One region of the Shewanella donghaensis genome, then DNA from elsewhere that is predicted to be linked to it. Evidence: predicted binding sites of a transcription regulator. Region 1 holds the regulator's gene; each other region holds the start of a gene.
What was found. The regulator sigma-54, encoded in region 1, starts transcription at its own class of promoters, with help from an activator protein. The targets are predictions, from matches to a motif close to GTTGGCACGNNNNTNGNNT.
Positions count from the first base shown of each region.

Region 1 (6,386 bases):
TGTTTCGAAGGAAAGTAGACTATTCGACTTCCCACAAGCTACAACCTAAATGCTTATAAAAGTGACATTCATTGTGATAGAGGTTGAAAAAAGTAACTAATAATTTCATCATTTTCTCCTGGTGCAATTCTCATTTATAAGACTTTTTAGTCACCAATTTGGTCAAATTAAGAACTACCTCTTTAGTGATATATTATTTAATGGAATAGTTGTGCCAATTTTGAAATAAATATTTTATTGTTATTTAACAGTACCTTAATGTTTTAACGTATTAGCTCTAAAAATTTATCATGTTCTATATTGGTGCGTTGGTACAACTTTGGTGCGTTATTTATAAAATTGGTAAATAAAAATAACCGCTGTAAACAGGTGATTTTGAAACGAAAAAAAACGGTGTGAATACACCGTTTTCTGAAGGATATTTAAATCTTGGTAGCTACATCAGGAATATGGTCGCCAAGCCTAAAAAGGCAAATAGACCGATAACATCAGTGACAGTGGCTAACACCATACCGCCAGCAAGCGCAGGGTCGATATTGAGCTTTTTCAGCATCAAAGGAATACTGGCTCCAGCAAAACCTGCCACGGTCATATTAATCAGCATTGCACCGCCAATTAAGCCGCCAAGTGCCATATCATCTTTCCATAACCAAACTGCGAGAAACACTAACAATGACCACATTATCCCGTTAAGGAAGCCAATGGCCAGCTCTTTACCTATCAACCAACGGGAATTACTTTGGCCAATATGACCGAGCGCGATACCACGTATCACCAATGCCAGAGTTTGGTTACCTGCCACGCCACCCATACTCGGTACAATGGTCATAAGAATCGCAATGGTAGCAAATTGCTCTAGGGTGCCTTCGAACAGATTACTCACTGATGCTGCAAGGAGTGCTGCAAATAAGTTAATCGTGAGCCATAGAGAGCGTCTGAAAGTACTTTTTAGTACTGGACCAAAGGTATCCTCATCGTCATCCATACCTGCCATTCCCATCATAGAATGTTCGGCGTCTTCACGAATAACATCGACCACATCATCAATGGTAATACGACCTAATAATTTTTGTTCTTGATCTACTACAGGAGCGGAGATCCAATCATGTCGTTCAAATAATTGCGCGACTTCATTATCTGGCATATCTACCGGAATACTTTCTAATTCAGGATCCATGATACTGCGGATCGTAGAGTTAGGATTACAAGTCAGTAAATCTGCTAGGCGAACACCGCCCAATACGTGATCGTTTCGATCAACGACATAAAGTGTATCTGTGGTATCAGGTAAGTTTCCTCGCTGGCGCAGATAGCGTAAAACCACATCAATATTGACGTCGGGTCTTAAGGTGACGGTATCTGTGTTCATGATACTGCCAGCAGTATCATCAGGGTAGGCCAGGGCTTGTTCGACACGGTGACGATCTTGGCTACTCATCGATTGCAGTACTTTTTTGTAAACTGCATCAGGTAAGCTTCTTAAAATATAAGCTAAGTCATCGGTGTCCATTCCTGAGGTTGCTTGGGCTACTTTTTCAGGTGTCATACCGCTGATAAGTGAATCTTTTAACTCTTCCCCCAATTCTTCCAGGATTTCACCTGCTTGTTCATGATCGATTAGCTGCCATAAAACTTGACGTGTTTTTGGGGGGGACGATTCAAGAATCAGTGCTACATCAGAAGCCGCCATATCATGAAGCATATTTCTGACATGGACGAACATACCGCTGCCTAATGCTTGGGTCAGCTTATTAAGACGCTGTTCGGTAAGCTCGCTGTCGATGACTTCGATACCCATTGGCCACTCCTAAAAAAGACGATGGTTAATGTTAACTTAACTCTGTGGAAAGGATGAAGAAGTTTCTAATGCTTGAGAATTTGATGTGTAAATAATGTACGTTTATAGGATGTTGTTGACTGCTGAACTTGAGTATAGCTAACAAATGCAGATAAATATTAGGATTAAAGCTTAAGTGGTTGTGCTAACAATAAGAATGGGGAGTACGAATTAATTTTCTTCGTCAAACTTGTCATTAATCAGTTTGCAGACCGCCTCAAGTGCCTTTTCAGCATCCACACCCTCAGATTGAACTGTAATCACTTTGCCAATGCCACTTTCTAGCATCAATAAACCTAAAACACTGGCTGCACTGGCGTGCTTTTCGCCTTGGATTAGGGTGATGTTTGCTTCAAATTCAGTGGCTAGAATGGCCAACTTAGTTGCCGCTCTGGCGTGTAAGCCAAGCTTATTGCTGATGGTGATTTGTTTTGAAAGCGAGATCGATGGCTTTGAAGATGAGCTCTCTGTCCCAGGTCCAGTGCCCGTTTGAGTATTTTTCTTGGTACTATTATTTAGCATCTAATTCTCTATGGCGAGCGCTCACTTGATGTTTAGAATTGCCAAACCGTTTTGCTAATTGATCAGCGATATAAACTGAGCGGTGTTGCCCGCCGGTACAGCCGATTGCAATGGTTAGATAGCTGCGATTATTACGTTCTAAATGCGGCATCCAGGTTTCAAATAAGTTCTCTATTTGCCAGATAAACTTATTTACCAGGGTTTGCCTGCCTAGAAATTCTTGTACCGGTTCATCAAGACCTGTTAGCGGTCTTAAATCTGTTTCCCAATGTGGGTTAGGTAAAAAGCGCACATCAAACATAAAGTCTGCTTCAGTTGGCATACCATGTTTGAATCCGAACGATTCAAAATGTATCACTAATTCTTTATCAACACTGCCTAATAAAATCTGTCTAACATGATCACTTAAGTCATAAATATTCGTTTGCGAGGTGTCGATATAGTGATCGACTAATTTAGCAATTGGCTCAAGTAATCGACCTTCAAGCTTAATGGCTTCTTGCAAAGAAATTTGATTTTTCGAGAGTGGGTGTAATCTGCGAGTTTCACTATAACGTTTAAGTAAAACTTGATCGTTAGCATTTAAAAAGAAACTGGTTATCGTTGTATCATCGGATAGCAGTGCTATTTGCTCTTGCAGTACTTTTCCTTGCTCTTCGATATTACGAACATCGACGCTGATAGCGACTAGCTCATTACTATCTTTGAGCTGTTCAAGTAGACTACCTATTAACGGTAGTGGCAGGTTATCAACACAATAATAACCTAGGTCTTCAAGCACTCTCAGTGCAACTGATTTCCCCGAACCTGAACGTCCCGATACAATGACAAGTTTCATGCAGTAATAACCTGATAAAGTTCTGTAGCGTCATGACTCTTTCGAAGTCGTTTAAGTATCAATTTATCACTGAGTTTCTCGGCCATGGTAGATAAAGTGCTTAAATGTTGCTGGCACTGATCTGCGGGCACAAGAAGCGCAAATAAAATATCAACGGGTTGCTTGTCAATGGCATCAAAGGCAATGGCTTCTTCGCATTTAATTAAGATAGCAATGGGCTCATCGATATCATCTAATCGACCGTGAGGAATTGCTATGCCATTTCCTATTCCTGTACTGCCCATTTTTTCACGCGCTATTAGACTTTCAAAAATAGCCTGTGAAGATAGGGTCGGGTACTGGGCAGCCATTAAATTGCTGATTAATTCCAGTACCTTTTTCTTACTGCCCGGCGTGGCGCAGGTTGTGCACGCCGGCTGCAGGATGGTGCGAAGTTCCATCGTTAGTGTTTAGTTAGCTTCTCTTTATGTTTAATTACCTGACGGTCTAACTTATCTATCAGGGCGTCTATTGCCACATACATATCAGCATTTCGCGATACAGCAAATACTTCACCGCCTTTAAGGTGCAGTTTAGCTTCGGCAATTTGTTGCAACTTTTGTACATCGAGCACAACGTGAACATTATTGATCTGTTCGAAGTGTCGTTCAAGCTTTGAAAATTTTGTTTGCACATATTCGCGTAAAGATTGGGTTATTTCGATATGGTTCCCAGTCAGGTTAATTTGCATATATCATCCTCCGATTACAATCGTTATAAACTTTTGCGTTGGTTTGACGGAGGGATGAGCATTGCTTCACGATATTTGGCGATCGTACGCCGAGCAACGTTAATCCCTTGTTCAGCCAATAGTGTCGCCATTTTACTATCACTAAGTGGCTTTTTCTGATTCTCTGCAGCAACAAGCTTTTTAATAAATGCACGAATTGCTGTAGAAGAACATTCTCCACCATCATCTGTACTGACATGGCTAGAGAAGAAATATTTTAGTTCAAAAAGTCCCCGAGGGGTGTGCATATATTTCTGGGTGGTAACTCGGGAAATTGTCGACTCATGCATTTCAACGGCTTCGGCAATATCATTAAGCACCATTGGCTTCATTGCTTCTTCCCCGAATTCAAAAAATCCTTGTTGAAATTGCACGATACAATTAGCAACTTTTAATAAGGTTTCATTGCGGCTATCAATACTTTTAATAAACCATTTTGCTTCTTGTAAGTGTCCGCGAATAAATTGACTGTCAGCTTGATTAGAAGAACCTTTCGCCATAGCGGCATATTGCTGATTAACACCAATCTTAGGCATATTATCAGGATTGAGTTCTACTACCCAACGGCCACTCTTTTTTAAAACCGTGACATCAGGAATGACGTACTCGTCTTTAACTGAGGTGATTTGTAAGCCAGGGCGTGGATTTAAGGTTTGAATAAACTCAATCGCTTCACGTAAATCATCTTCTTTAAGCTTGGTTTTACGCATTAACAATCTGAAATCACGACCTGCAATTAAATCCAAATAATCTTTGATAAGTAATTTTACATTGTCTAAACAAGGTATTTCGTCAGGATACTGACCTAGCTGAATCATTAAGCATTCGCTTAAATCTCTGGCTGCCACTCCTACCGGATCAAAATGCTGTACGCGTTTGAGAACAGCTTCAACTTCATCGAGCTCAATTTCTTCGTTGCCTAACGATAATAAAATGTCGTCGGTGCTTTGTGTTAGGTAACCGCGATCGTCAATACCTTCGATAATAGCGGTGGCAATGACTAAGTCATTTTCTGAGAATGGGGTGAGATTTTTCTGCCATTCTAAGTGTTCATATAATCCTTCACTGGTTTCACCTTGAAAAGGCATGTCATCACCAGCTGAAACTGCGCCAGAACCGGATCCCGAACCCGGTGAAGCAGAATAGACTTCATCCCAAGTGGTATCCATTGGTAATTCATCTGGCATCGATTCTTTGGTGAGTGATTCAGTGGTATCGACGGTAGAGGTATCTTTTTCAACGGTAACTTGGCTATTGTCACTAAAGTCGGTATCAGTTTGTTGGTCATTTTCTTTAACCGGCTCTTTAGCTTTTACAAACTCATCTTCGAGCTCCAATAGTGGGTTAGAATCAAGTGCTTGCTGAATTTCTTGCTGTAGCTCCAATGACGAAAGCTGCAATAAGCGAATCGCCTGTTGCAGCTGTGGGGTCATGGTTAAATGCTGACCCATTTTGAGTTGGAGTGAGGCTTTCATGTACCGCTTATCCCTAATTGAATATCATCATCGCGGCTAGATTGGTGGACTCTATATTGTGTTGCTAGAAATAGAATCTAAAAAGAAACCATGTTGGCCGCGAATGCCATACTAAAAACTGATTAGTGCTAACTATAGCTTGAATTGTTCACCTAAGTATACTGACCTAACTTGCTGATTGTCTAAGATCTCAGCAGGTGTTCCTTCAGCAATCAAATTTCCATGACTTACAATGTAAGCTCGCTCACATACATCGAGCGTTTCACGTACATTGTGGTCAGTAATTAGCACACCTAAGCCTCGACTTTTTAGTTGTTGAATTATTTTCTTGATGTCTATCACAGAGATAGGATCTACACCTGCAAAAGGCTCATCCAATAAAATAAATTTAGGATTAGCGGCTAATGCCCGAGCTATTTCAACACGGCGGCGTTCACCACCAGATAAAGCCATACCTTGGCTATCACGAATATGAGTGATGTTGAACTCTTCTAGTAAGTGTTCAAGTTGCTCAATACGTTCATCTGCAGAAAGGTTTTTACGTGTCTGTAATACCGCCATAATATTATCGTGAACGGTGAGTTTACGAAAAATGCTGGCTTCTTGCGGTAAATACCCAATGCCTTTTCGAGCACGTAAATGCATTGGATCGGCGGTCAAATCGTCATCATCAATAAGAATACGACCTTTATCACTTTTAACAAGGCCAACAACCATATAAAACGTAGTGGTTTTACCTGCACCATTAGGGCCAAGTAATCCGACTATTTGACCTGTCTTTACGGTTAGGCTGACGTCTTTTACGACTTGACGACTTTTATAACTCTTGGCGAGGTTTTCAGCTGTTAACGTTATCTGTGTCATCAGTTATTTTGCTCAGCAGTAGGGACAATTGATGGTGTCGTTGTCTCAATTTCGGTTGATTCGATGACTGATTCAGCAGTA
Region 1 is NZ_CP041783.1:2,566,278-2,572,663, reverse strand. It holds gene mgtE (magnesium transporter) at 437-1,798, opposite strand; gene FPK91_RS11040 (HPr family phosphocarrier protein) at 2,009-2,281, opposite strand; gene rapZ (RNase adapter RapZ) at 2,349-3,197, opposite strand; gene ptsN (PTS IIA-like nitrogen regulatory protein PtsN) at 3,194-3,637, opposite strand; gene hpf (ribosome hibernation promoting factor) at 3,640-3,927, opposite strand; gene FPK91_RS11020 (RNA polymerase factor sigma-54) at 3,951-5,441, opposite strand; gene lptB (LPS export ABC transporter ATP-binding protein) at 5,574-6,305, opposite strand.

Region 2 (6,386 bases), 890 kb from region 1:
ATTATTATGCATATGTCTATTTTTATAGCTAAAGTAATAGAAGCGTGTCTGTAAAATGGTATGTTAGTGTTTATATTATAAAATTGTCATTAGACTTTTATATATAGCCTGTAATAGTCACATTCACGTGGTGCTTTCGTTTTATCTCAAATAACGAGATAATATCGGTGAATGAATAATAACTCGAGCTCTGGCCTTCTTAATGATGCAAATTGAACAACGAATATTAATTGTTGCTGAACCTTCTGAGCGTGTGTCTCGTCTTTGTTGTATTTTTGATTTTTTAGATGAACAATATCATCTCATTACTACTGAGCAGCTCGCACCCTTAACCCGCGAGTCTCGTTACAGAGCTCTAGTGGTTGATATTGAATCAGCTTCAGTAGAGTTTATTAAAGACATCCAGTCTTCTATACCTTGGCAACCTGTATTGCTGTTGGGTGACAGTGCTGCCAAAGGTGTCAATATCTTAGGTTCAATTGAAGAACCCATCAATTACCCGCAATTAACGGAATTACTGCATTTTTGCCAAGTATATGGTCAGGCTAAACAACCACAAACCCAAACCAGTGCGAACCAAACAAAACTATTTAGAAGTTTAGTCGGGCGCAGTGAAGGCATTGCAAATGTCAGGCACTTAATCAGCCAGGTGGCCACTTCTGATGCCACTGCGTTGGTTTTAGGTCAGTCTGGAACGGGTAAAGAAGTCGTTGCCCGCAATATCCACTACATGTCTGAACGCAGAGATGGACCGTTTATTCCGGTAAACTGTGGCGCTATTCCACCGGAGTTACTCGAAAGTGAACTGTTTGGACATGAAAAAGGCTCTTTTACTGGCGCTATTTCAACACGAAAGGGGCGTTTTGAACTTGCTGAGGGCGGCACACTGTTTTTAGACGAAATTGGTGACATGCCCTTACAAATGCAAGTTAAGTTATTGCGTGTGCTTCAAGAGAAAATGTTTGAACGCGTTGGTGGCTCTAAAACTATCAGTACCGATGTTCGTGTGGTTGCGGCAACCCATCGTGATCTTGAACACATGATCACTGAAAACCTATTCCGTGAAGATCTTTATTATCGATTAAATGTGTTTCCAATAGAAATGCCTTCGTTGAGTGAACGCCGAGATGATGTGCCACTTTTACTGCAAGAGTTAGTGAGTCGTGTTTTTAATGAAGGTCGAGGTAAAGTGCGCTTTACTCAACGTGCCATTGAGTCACTTAAAGAACACAATTGGTCTGGCAATGTGCGTGAGTTATCTAATTTAGTTGAACGTCTTACTATTTTGTTCCCTGGTGGTTTAGTCGATGTAAATGATCTTCCTAGAAAGTATCGCTACATTGATGTGCCAGAATACTGCGTAGAAATCAGTGAAGAACAACAAGAGCGTGATGCTTTAGCGTCGATATTCAGTGATGAAGAGCCAATTGAGTTACCTGAGACGCGTTTTCCAAGTGAGCTTCCACCTGAAGGGGTTAATCTTAAGGATCTTTTAGCCGAGCTTGAGATTGATATGATACGTCAAGCGCTTGAACAGCAAGACAGTGTTGTGGCGAGAGCGGCTGAAATGTTAGGTATCCGTAGAACAACGTTAGTTGAAAAAATGCGTAAATATGGCATGAGTAAGGATTAATATCCTTTCAGCTAACTTTTTAATTTTAATAAAAAAGCATGTCATATAGGCATGCTTTTTTTGTTTCTGTGAACAGTAAACTTTAAACTGGCATATCAAATGCATTAGCACTATCAAAGTAATTATTTTGACGGAGTGAACATGTATTCAGCACAAAAAATAGCGATTCAGCAAGCATTCTCTGAAAGCTATAGTGAAGTGGCTGTGCCTGCCTATATCACTGATGAGGCTTCATCTGCTGAAAAGATGGAACATTCACTCCCGAAAAAGGCTGCTAATATGTCAAATCAAATGGCACATATTCTTCAGGCTATGCCATCTGGTGTTGTAATTCTTAATGGCGATGGTGTCGTCACATTGGCAAACCCAGTGGCGACAGAGTTATTAGGTCGTCCACTACAAGGTGCTAAATGGTTTGATATCATTAATCGCGCTTTCTCTCCGCAAGATGATGATGGACATGAAGTTTCATTAAAAGATGGTCGCAGAGTTAAACTCGCTATAACGCCGTTATCACCGGAGCCTGGCCAGCTGATTGTGTTAACTGATTTGACTGAAACGCGTTTGCTTCAAAAGAATTTATCTCATCTACAGCGCTTATCTGCATTGGGGAAAATGGTTGCAACACTGGCACATCAAGTTCGCACGCCACTGTCTGCCGCGATGCTTTATGCGTCAAACCTTGCGAGTCCTAAATTAAATGATGTGGCTAAAAAGCGTTTTCAGGGTAAGTTAGTGGATAGACTGAATGAACTAGAACGCCAAGTTAATGACATGCTGCTTATGGCTAGAAATAAGCAGGATGGTGCTGCTACAGCTGTCTCTACTGCAACTATAATAGATCCCGTACTGGCCAATTGTGAGCCAATAGCAGAAAGTAAACAGTGTACGTTACATTTTTTTGACCATACTGATAAAGAAATTCTCGCTAATTCTAATGCGCTCAGTTCTGCGATTAATAATTTAGTGATGAATAGCTTAGAGGCGAATGCTTCTGAAATTCGGATCATTACTGGTGCTGATGAAAAAGGTATTAATATTGATGTGATTGATAACGGTAAAGGGTTATCAGTAGATATGCAGCAACAGATCCTTGAGCCCTTTTTTACCACTAAAAGCCAGGGTACAGGATTAGGTTTAGCGGTTGTTCATACTGTGGTTAGAAATCATGGTGGGACATTACAAGTTTCATCACAACCAGATAAAGGTTGTTTAATACGGTTATCTTTTCCATTTATTTTAGAAGAAAAACAAGCAGAGGCATTTCATGAGTGAAGCTAAGTTATTGTTAGTTGAAGATGATGCGTCACTTCGCGAAGCTTTATTGGATACATTGATGTTGGCGCATTATGAATGCGTTGATGTAGCCTCAGCCGAAGAAGCGATCATTGCGATGAAAACCTCAGAGTTTGATATGGTCATCAGTGATGTTCAGATGGAAGGCATTGGTGGGCTAGGGTTATTAAATTATTTACAGCAGCATCAAAGTAAAATGCCAGTGCTATTAATGACCGCCTTTGCCACTATTGATAGTGCTGTCAGTGCGATTAAATTAGGTGCCGTTGATTATTTAGCCAAGCCATTTGCGCCAGAAGTATTATTGAATCAAGTCTCTCGTTATTTACCTTTAAAGCAGAACCTCGATCAACCCGTAGTGGCTGATGACAAAAGTTTGGCGCTACTGAACATTGCTAGACGCGTTGCCAGTTCTGATGCTTCGGTGATGATTATGGGACCTAGTGGCTCAGGCAAAGAAGTGCTTGCCCGATACATTCACCAAAATAGCCCACGAGCAACACAACCTTTTATTGCCATAAACTGTGCTGCGATCCCTGAAAATATGCTCGAAGCCACCTTATTTGGTTATGAAAAAGGCGCTTTTACCGGCGCATATCAAGCCTGTCCTGGAAAATTTGAGCAAGCTCAAGGTGGCACGATTTTGCTGGATGAAATTTCAGAAATGGAATTGAGTCTGCAGGCAAAATTATTACGGGTACTGCAAGAGCGCGAAGTTGAACGTTTAGGTGGACGAAAAACCATTTCACTGGATGTGAGAGTGTTGGCAACTTCCAACCGTGACCTTAAATCTATGGCTATGTCAGGGGCATTTAGGGAAGACTTATATTACCGAATTAATGTGTTCCCATTAACTTGGCCTGCATTAAATCAACGACCTGCGGATATCTTACCGTTAGCGCGGCATTTACTGGTTAAGCATGCCAAAGCATTTAATATAGCACCTGTTCCAGCATTTGATGAAGCCGCTTGCCGACGTCTATTAGCTTATCGCTGGCCTGGTAATGTACGTGAGCTAGACAATGTAATTCAACGGGCATTAATTCTTAATAATAATGAGTTTATTTGTCCTGGGGATATCATTCTTGATTCACAAGATATTAATTTGCAAGTTGAAGAGCAACCGGCACAAGCTGCTGATAACGATGGTCTTGGTGGAGAGCTGCAGGCGCAAGAACATGTCATCATTTTGGAAACCTTAAACCAATGTAACGGCAGTCGTAAAGACGTCGCTGAAAAGTTGGGGATCAGTGCTAGAACCCTTCGTTATAAAATGGCTAAAATGCGAGATTTAGGAATTCAAGTTCCCGCATAGAATATTATTATTGCCACTAAAAAGAACATAGAGCTGCTATAAGTTATTCTAGCGGTTCTTTTTTGGCTATTTATTCCTCACTCAACTCACTTTAGACTTCATTTCTCGCACTTTGGTGCAAATTATTTATTGTTGGCATCCTACTTGCTAAATCTATTGTAACTGTTTTAACTCGTCAATTATCCGGCGAATGGAGATTACAATGCAGATTGGCTCAAATCCTTTTTTACAAGAAATGCAATCCTTACGTGGCGAAATCTCTCCAAATTTAGGCTCGCCAATCAAACCGGATATGATTCAACAAGTCGGTAATACAACAGGTGCTGATTTTGGTCAGTTGCTATCTCAAGCTGTTGGTGGTGTCGCAGAATTACAGACGAATGCGGGTAACTTAGCGACTCGTTTAGAAATGGGCGATAGCACAGTGACATTATCAGATACCGTTATTGCGAGAGAAAAATCAGGCGTAGCATTTGAAGCGACTGTTCAAGTTAGGAATAAACTTGTAGAAGCTTATAAAGAAATTATGAGCATGCCTGTTTAATTTTTCGTTACAGCATTAAAGAATAATAGGTAAATATTGTGAGTACAGACCTCGTATTAGATTCAAGTTCAGTCGACAACGCCGGCATTCAGCAGGAAAATAAACCTGGCTTGATGAGTTCGTTTGGTGGTGCAGACTTTATGCGTCAAATTACTATGATACTGGCGTTAGCGGTATGCCTAGTTTTGGCTGTATTCATGATGATTTGGGCGCAAGAGCCTGAATACCGACCTCTTGGTGAAATGCAAACTACTGAAATGATCCAAGTATTGGATGTACTCGATAAAAATAAAATCAGTTATAAAATCGCTGGTGATGTGGTGAGTATTCCTGAAGATAAATATCAAAATGTGAAACTACTTTTAGGTCGTGAGGGTGTCGAGACTAATAGCCAGCCAACAGACTACTTAAGTAAAGATAGTGGCTTTGGTGTAAGCCAACGCATGGAGCAAGCACGATTAAAGCAAAGCCAAGAAGTAAACTTAGCCCGTATTATTGAAGAGTTAAGAAGTGTCAGCCGTGCCAAAGTGATTTTAGCGTTACCTAAAGAAAATGTATTTGCGCGAAATAAATCTAAACCGAGTGCCACTGTCGTTGTCAGTGTTCGCCGCGGAAGTCTAGGACAAGAAGAAGTAGATGCTATTGTCGATATCGTCGCATCTGCAGTACAAGGCTTAGAACCTACGCGCGTTACCGTTACCGATTCCAATGGCCGTTTATTAAACTCTGGCAGCCAAGATGCTGCTTCATCAAGAGCACGTCGTGAGCTTGAACTTGTTCAACAACAAGAAGCTGAATATCGCAATAAAGTCGAATCAATCTTGATGCCGATCCTCGGTCCTGAAAATTTCACATCACAAGTTGATGTGAATATGGACTTCACCGCTGTTGAGCAAACAGCAAAACGTTTTTCACCCGATTTACCCGCAGTCCGCAGTGAAATGACAATAGAGCGTAACTCTAGTGGTCAATCAATGGGTGGAGTTCCAGGCGCGTTATCAAATCAGCCGCCAATGGAGTCAGATATTCCTCAAGAGGTGGGCGGGGCAGAACAAGCCAGTGCAGCCAGTGGAAATACTTTTAGAGAAGCCACTCGAAATTTTGAATTAGATACCACCATTAGCCATACCCGCCAACAAGTAGGTGTTGTTCGCAGAGTCAGTGTTTCTGTCGCAATCGATTATAAACCAGGTGTGCCAGATGAAGAAGGCGTGGTATCTCGCGTGCCACGAACGGAGCAAGAATTAACTAATATTAGACGATTACTTGAAGGCGCCATGGGCTTTACTAGTCAACGTGGTGATACTTTAGAAGTAGTGACAGTCCCATTCATGGATCAGCTGATTGAAGATTTACCTGCACCAGAAATGTGGGAAGAACCTTGGTTCTGGCGAGCTGTAAAACTTGTTTTAGGTGCATTCCTTGTATTAGTTCTCATATTGTTTGTTATTCGCCCAATGTTGAATAAGCTACTCAAAACAAATGAAATTGAAATGCCTGAGGACACACGTTTAGGTAATGAACTTGCAGAGATTGAAGACCAGTATGCTGCAGATACCCTAGGAATGCTCAACACCCAGCAAGCTGATTATAGTTAT
Region 2 is NZ_CP041783.1:1,678,739-1,685,124, reverse strand. It holds gene FPK91_RS07150 (sigma-54 dependent transcriptional regulator) at 203-1,633, shown strand; gene FPK91_RS07145 (sensor histidine kinase) at 1,880-2,908, shown strand; gene FPK91_RS07140 (sigma-54-dependent transcriptional regulator) at 2,901-4,244, shown strand; gene fliE (flagellar hook-basal body complex protein FliE) at 4,447-4,788, shown strand; gene fliF (flagellar basal-body MS-ring/collar protein FliF) at 4,902-6,386, shown strand, end outside.
Region 2: fliE (flagellar hook-basal body complex protein FliE) is a predicted target of sigma-54. The motif match lies at 4,376-4,394, and genes of this name have one in related genera.

Region 3 (6,386 bases), 1.4 Mb from region 1:
ACTAATTATTTTTTATGTACTACTTTTAATACTCGCGCTTTGGCGCTCATATAGCATCCAAAGTATTGACCTATTCACTATTGGCGTCATCCCAGTACTATTTGGTTTGGTTAAACGAACTCAATGGGCAAGCATTGCACTAAAAGTCTACTTGGCAATACAAACTTTAGCGGCATTAGCATTATCGACAACTGCAGTTATTGCTTATCAATTAACACCTGAAGATGTAAAAGTGGAATACAACGGAATGACGATTCCTATTCCTGCGATTGCTATCTGTATATTGATGGTCCTTAGTTTTCAGTATTGGGTCGCATTTTGTAAAAAAACTGCAGATTATTTGAAACAGAATAGTTAACTAAGCTAACAGCTCGCTATATTCAGACCTTCGCTTAAGGTAAAATATGTCCAATGACTCAAACACTAATAATAAGAAGTATGCCATGAGCCAATTATCTCCAAGCGAATTATCTATTTTGCTACTTGAACCTTCTGATGTTCAACGCAAAATTATTATGTCTCGCCTGCAACAAGAAGGCGTAAGCAGTATTCAAACAGCCGCCAATATAGCCCAAGCTAAAGAAATCATTGCTCGGCATACTCCCGATTTGATTGTCAGCGCACTGCATTTTGATGATGGTGAAGCGACTGAACTTCTCAGTTTTATAAAACAAGATACCCACTATAAAGATATCCAATTTATGCTGGTATCCAGTGAATGTCGCCGCGAACAATTAGAAATATTCAGGCAATCTGGGGTCGTGGCAATTTTGCCAAAACCTTTTGCAGCGGATCATTTAGCCACAGCATTAAACTCAACCATTGATTTAATCAGTAATGACGAGTTGGATTTAAGCCATTTTGACGTGCAAGACATTCGCACATTGGTGGTTGATGATAGCCGTATGGCGCGTAACGTTATTAAACGCACAATAACCAATCTAGGTATAAGAATTATTGTTGAAGCCACTGACGGTGCAGAAGCAATTGAATTGATGCAGCAACAGATGTTTGATTTAGTCATTACTGACTACAATATGCCCAGTGTCGATGGACTGGCGCTAACGCAATATATTCGTAACGAAAGCCAACAGTCACATATTCCCATTTTGATGGTGTCTTCAGAGGCCAATGATACCCATTTAAGTAATGTCTCAAGTGCAGGTGTCAATGCCCTTTGTGATAAACCATTCGAGCCAAAACTTGTTAAACAGTTACTCTATCAATTACTCGAAGAATAACTCGTCTGACTATATTTTCAGTCACATAAACACTTGAAGACAATTAAAACAGCGTAAAAACAATCCAAAGTGCTAATAAAAAGCCCAAAAGGCACCATTTTACAAAAATGCTGCACATTAATAAGATAAAAGGCTTTTAAACCCCCATGGCTTATGGCATGTTAATCTAGTTTTAATTAAACACATCTATGGAAAGCAGAGAATATCAACATGAACAAAAGTGAATTAATTGCAAAAATCGCAGAAAATGCTGAGTTAACAAAAGCTGAAGCAGGTCGTGCACTAAAGTCTTTTGAAGAAACTGTTACTGAAGCCATGAAAAATGGTGACAAGATTTCTATCGTAGGTTTTGGTTCTTTCGAAACATCAGTTCGCGCAGCACGTACAGGTCGTAACCCACAAACGGGTAAAGAAATTCAAATTGCTGAAGCAACTGTACCAAAGTTCAAAGCTGGTAAAACGTTAAAAGATAGCGTTAACTAAAAACCGCTTTAACGATAAAACCTCCTTCTTGGAGGTTTTTTTATGCCTTGACCTTTATAAACACAGAAAACTATTTCAGTAAATTCCACACTTAAAACGCACAAAAAAAGTGCAGCTCTGCCTCATTGAGATGCACCATTGTTGCCACATATTAGCGCATGTTTATATAAGATGCTGATTTAGAATGGTTTATAAACATGGCACATCATTAGCAATATCCCCTTCAGATAAATCAACATTTAGCTCAGCGGTCTGACTTTTATGCTGAGACTAAATGAAAATAAAAACTTTAAGGGAATGAAAATGAAAAAATCACTATATCAAGCTATTGCGCTATCGACCGGCTTACTAATGAGCGCCACAGCTTTTGCTGAAGTAACAGGTAATATTGGTGCGACCTCTAACTACCTATGGCGCGGTGTATCTCAAACAGGGGATAGTGTCGCTGTTCAGGGCGGCGTAGATTACGAGAATGAATCTGGTTTTTATGCTGGTACTTGGGCATCTAATGTCGATTTTGGCGACGGTACAAGCTATGAGCTTGATCTATACGCAGGATATGGTGGCAGTATCACTGAAGATCTAAGCTACGACATTAACTATTTATATTATGCTTACCCAGACTCGCCTGGTAGCGTTGATTTTGGTGAAGTGTCTGTGGGATTAGCATGGAAATGGTTAGACGTTTCCTACTCGCACACAGTTAATGGAGGCGATGATATCGCTTCAGGAACATTAGATTCAAAAGACATGATGTATGCTCAAGCTAACTTAACGTTCCCGTTAACCGAAAAGCTTTCACTTGGTATTCACTATGGTTATTCAGATGGCGATATCATCACTAGTTGGTTTGGAACTGATAGCTACTCAGAATATAACGTCTCTTTGAGCACAGATACTGACTTCGGAACCATCTCATTCATGGCTTCTGATACCGATTTAGACGATGACGATGCTAAAATCGTTTTAGGTTATTCATATAGCTTTGGTCTATAAGCGCTGATATAACTTTTCATGCAGTAATGCATGAACGTCATTCATAAAAACGTCACCCTTGGGTGGCGTTTTTATTATTTATCCATAAAAATCCACTGACAGAATTAAGCATTTTTTTTAATTGCTGCTACATTCAAATTAACAGGTTATTTTATTAAATTAAATTTTGCCTTACTGGCTGCATTAATCATATTCAACGTTCTTGTAGTAAATAACCATAAGTGTTCAAGGAAGGATTATCGTTCATTAGAGTAGCTATCGCGGCTTACAACAACACCAGAGATGAGGATAAAGTGATGGCTAATATTACTGAAACTATCCCAAATGACACTGAAATTGACGCCATGGTGTCACCAAAAAATAGACGTTCTGCAGAGATAATTGAACGAAAAAGACAAGTAAAACGTCGATTAGATGAATATCTAGAACAAGCAGAGTTACGTAGAAGCATAGGGGACGATGACTTTTTTTAGCCGTGCTATCACTAAGATGTGAAAACTAAGATGTGAGAACTAAGATTTGAGAATTATCATATGTGTTGCTTCAACAGCGCTTTTTAAGCCTTAACCAACTGTAGTTAAGCTAATTTTTATTATTTTATTTCGTACGCTAAGCCTCTACATTCTTGATACACAGAACAACCAATTAAACTACCTTCTCCGCACTGTGTAATCACCAGTGCATTACCGCCAATTTCTGCGGTCTGAACTTTTAAATTTTTCTTCAAATCAAACAAGCTGGCTCTATCTGTTAAGTCAGGCTTATATGAATCACGACAATAACTTGCAACCACCTCTCCTAGAGGGACGTTATCATGACGATACACTTCACTCGGTTCGTAAATATCTACTGTGGTAGATTTATATCGGTAATCAGCAGCTTCAGATACATTGGTTTTAAAGCTCATATTATTGCAGCCGAACAACACTGAGACAGATAATATAACCAGTGCAGATTTTGAAATATTGACTCTTTGCATAAAACGCCTATTTATAAAAAAGGTATAACCTTCACGGCTATACCTTTTGTATATCAACAATGATAAAAACATCTAAAAATATGTTACACACTTGCCTTAAGCGCTTTTTGCTTGGCAAAGTACTCGCGAGTCAAACCAAATACCACAGGACTAAGCAGTGCCAAGGCAATTAAGTTTGGAATGGCCATCATTGCATTGAGCGTATCAGCCAATAGCCAAATAAACTCTAATGAACTTACGGCGCCGATTGGCACCACGAGCGTCCAAATTAAACGAAATGGTTTTACCGCTTTATCACCAAATAAGTATTGAACACACTTCTCACTGTAAAAACTCCATCCTAGAATAGTCGTGAAAGCAAACACAGCAAGCGCTACCGCCACAATGTAATTACCCATAGGTATTGCATGAGAAAACGCGAACGAGGTCAGTGCTGCGCCATTTTCGCCAGATGTCCAAGCACCCGAAACGATAATAGCTAACCCCGTAATTGAACACACGATTATGGTATCAATGAACGTACCTAACATAGCAATTAAGCCTTGCTTAACCGGATCGTTTGTTTGCGCTGCAGCATGTGCAATCGGCGCACTACCCAGACCCGCCTCGTTTGAAAACACACCACGCGCGACACCAAAACGAATAGCGGCCCATACAGCCGCGCCAGCAAAGCCGCCTTGAGCAGCGACAGGGTTAAACGCGCTATGAATAATTAATTCAAATGCTGCAGGAATTTGGTCAGCATAGACCACCAACACAGCTAAACCCGCAGTGATATAAAATAAAGTCATTAATGGCACTAATTTACCAGCAACATCAGCAATACGTTTAATACCGCCCATCAGTACTGCACCCACTAACACCATTAATACTAGGCCTGTAATCCAGTTTGGCACGCCAAAGTTAGAACTCATTGCATCAGCTACAGAGTTTGTTTGCACAGTATTACCAATACCAAACCCAGCGATAGAGCCCATAACAGCAAATGCGGTACCTAACCAAGCCCACTTGCTGCCCAAGCCATTCTTAATGTAATACATCGGCCCACCGACATGATTACCATTACTGTCTTTTTCGCGATACTTAACCGCCAGAACCGCTTCGGCAAACTTAGTCGCCATGCCCACTAACGCGGTACACCACATCCAAAATAACGCACCAGGACCACCGATAACGATAGCCGTTGCGACCCCGGCAATATTACCCGTACCAATCGTGGCAGAAAGCGATGTCATCAGCGCATTAAAAGGACTGATTTCACCTTTGCCTTCACTATCGCTGTCAGTGCTTCTGCCTGACCATAATAGTTTGAAGCCCGTGCCTAATTTTAGGATTGGCATTAACTTAAGTCCGATAGACAAAAATAATCCCACTCCTAAAATCATCACCAGCATGGGGACGCCCCATACGACGCCGTTTATCCAGCCCAGAGTTGCAGTTAGTGCTTCCATTGAAAACCTCATAATGAGTTAAATATTTATAGTTATTATTAATCGATCTTTTTAATCGTTATTTTTTATAGTTTTAGCGCTTATCCATTGAAAACGGATAAGCGCGGAATTCAGATTACCTGCATTGGCGCAAAATTGGAAACACCAGCGTAGTTCAAACAGTGTAAATTTCGTAATAACAACTATTAATCATCAGGTTAAATAACTTAATTTATAAAAAATTGATAATTAAAGTAGCGCTTAAAGCTCTGTTATGGCGATTAATCTAATATCACTTTTAAATTATCTAAGCCTTGTTGCAAGTCATTACCAATCATCGCTTCAAAATCAATAAACAAAAACGTCAAGTTCATTGGGTAATCTATGTGACCGCTAAATCCCCATTTCACCAAGGTTTTATCTGCTGAAATGGCTTCAGTGGTCATGTAGGCAGGTTCAGTTGCTTCAAAAGGGCTCAAAAAACGTAATTCGAAATCGATTCTTTCACCTTCAAGGATATTAAGAATTTCTTGTTCACCAACACCCACATCAGGGTTTTCGCTAGACCAAGCAGAAATAAAGCCAACAGTAGCATCCGTTCCTGTAAATCTTTTTTCCATATTGGGATCTATTTGAGCCCACTTACTAAAGTTATTTTGATTTTTTAGATGCTTAACATAATCAAAAACCAAAGGTTTCGGCTGATTGATTATTACACTGCGCTCAACATCATAAGTTTGAGAGACAAATAATGCGACGATGAAAGGAAGCGATATGAGGGTTGCGATAACAATGGCTATTTTTTTTATCATCATTTATTTCCATATACTGAGTATTTAAAATGCAGCAAGTAAAACGCGCGGATCTAATAAGTACTCAGTATATCAACAGCATTGCGCATCACAATTAATTTTAACAAAGTAACAACAAGACTGAAGTGAATGGGATAAAGAGGGACAACTAAGGGTTTTAAGCGCTGAAGATTAAAAGTTATTAGACTGACAGTTTTTTATAACAGCTCTGACAAACACACGCTTGGCCTTTTAAATCATCCAAAACTCTTGGAATTATCGACGCTTTGGTAGATTGAGCTAAACACCAACAATCTTGGATCGATTTACCCACGCTCACAGCACATTGATTTGCTTGCTGACAAACGGGACAAATTAACGGTTCATCAGGTTGTTTAATAGCAGTGGATTGCCTAATAGCTGGGTCACCAATTGTTAATTTGTTAAAAGTTGATTGGCTACTATT
Region 3 is NZ_CP041783.1:3,942,721-3,949,106, reverse strand. It holds gene FPK91_RS16895 (hypothetical protein) at 1-358, shown strand, start outside; gene FPK91_RS16890 (response regulator) at 444-1,241, shown strand; gene FPK91_RS16885 (HU family DNA-binding protein) at 1,452-1,724, shown strand; gene FPK91_RS16880 (TorF family putative porin) at 2,028-2,720, shown strand; gene FPK91_RS20975 (PA3496 family putative envelope integrity protein) at 3,017-3,193, shown strand; gene FPK91_RS16875 (hypothetical protein) at 3,313-3,699, opposite strand; gene FPK91_RS16870 (alanine/glycine:cation symporter family protein) at 3,783-5,150, opposite strand; gene FPK91_RS16865 (SRPBCC family protein) at 5,411-5,944, opposite strand; gene FPK91_RS16860 (cysteine-rich CWC family protein) at 6,123-6,386, opposite strand, start outside.
Region 3: FPK91_RS16880 (TorF family putative porin) is a predicted target of sigma-54. The motif match lies at 1,921-1,939, and genes of this name have one in related genera.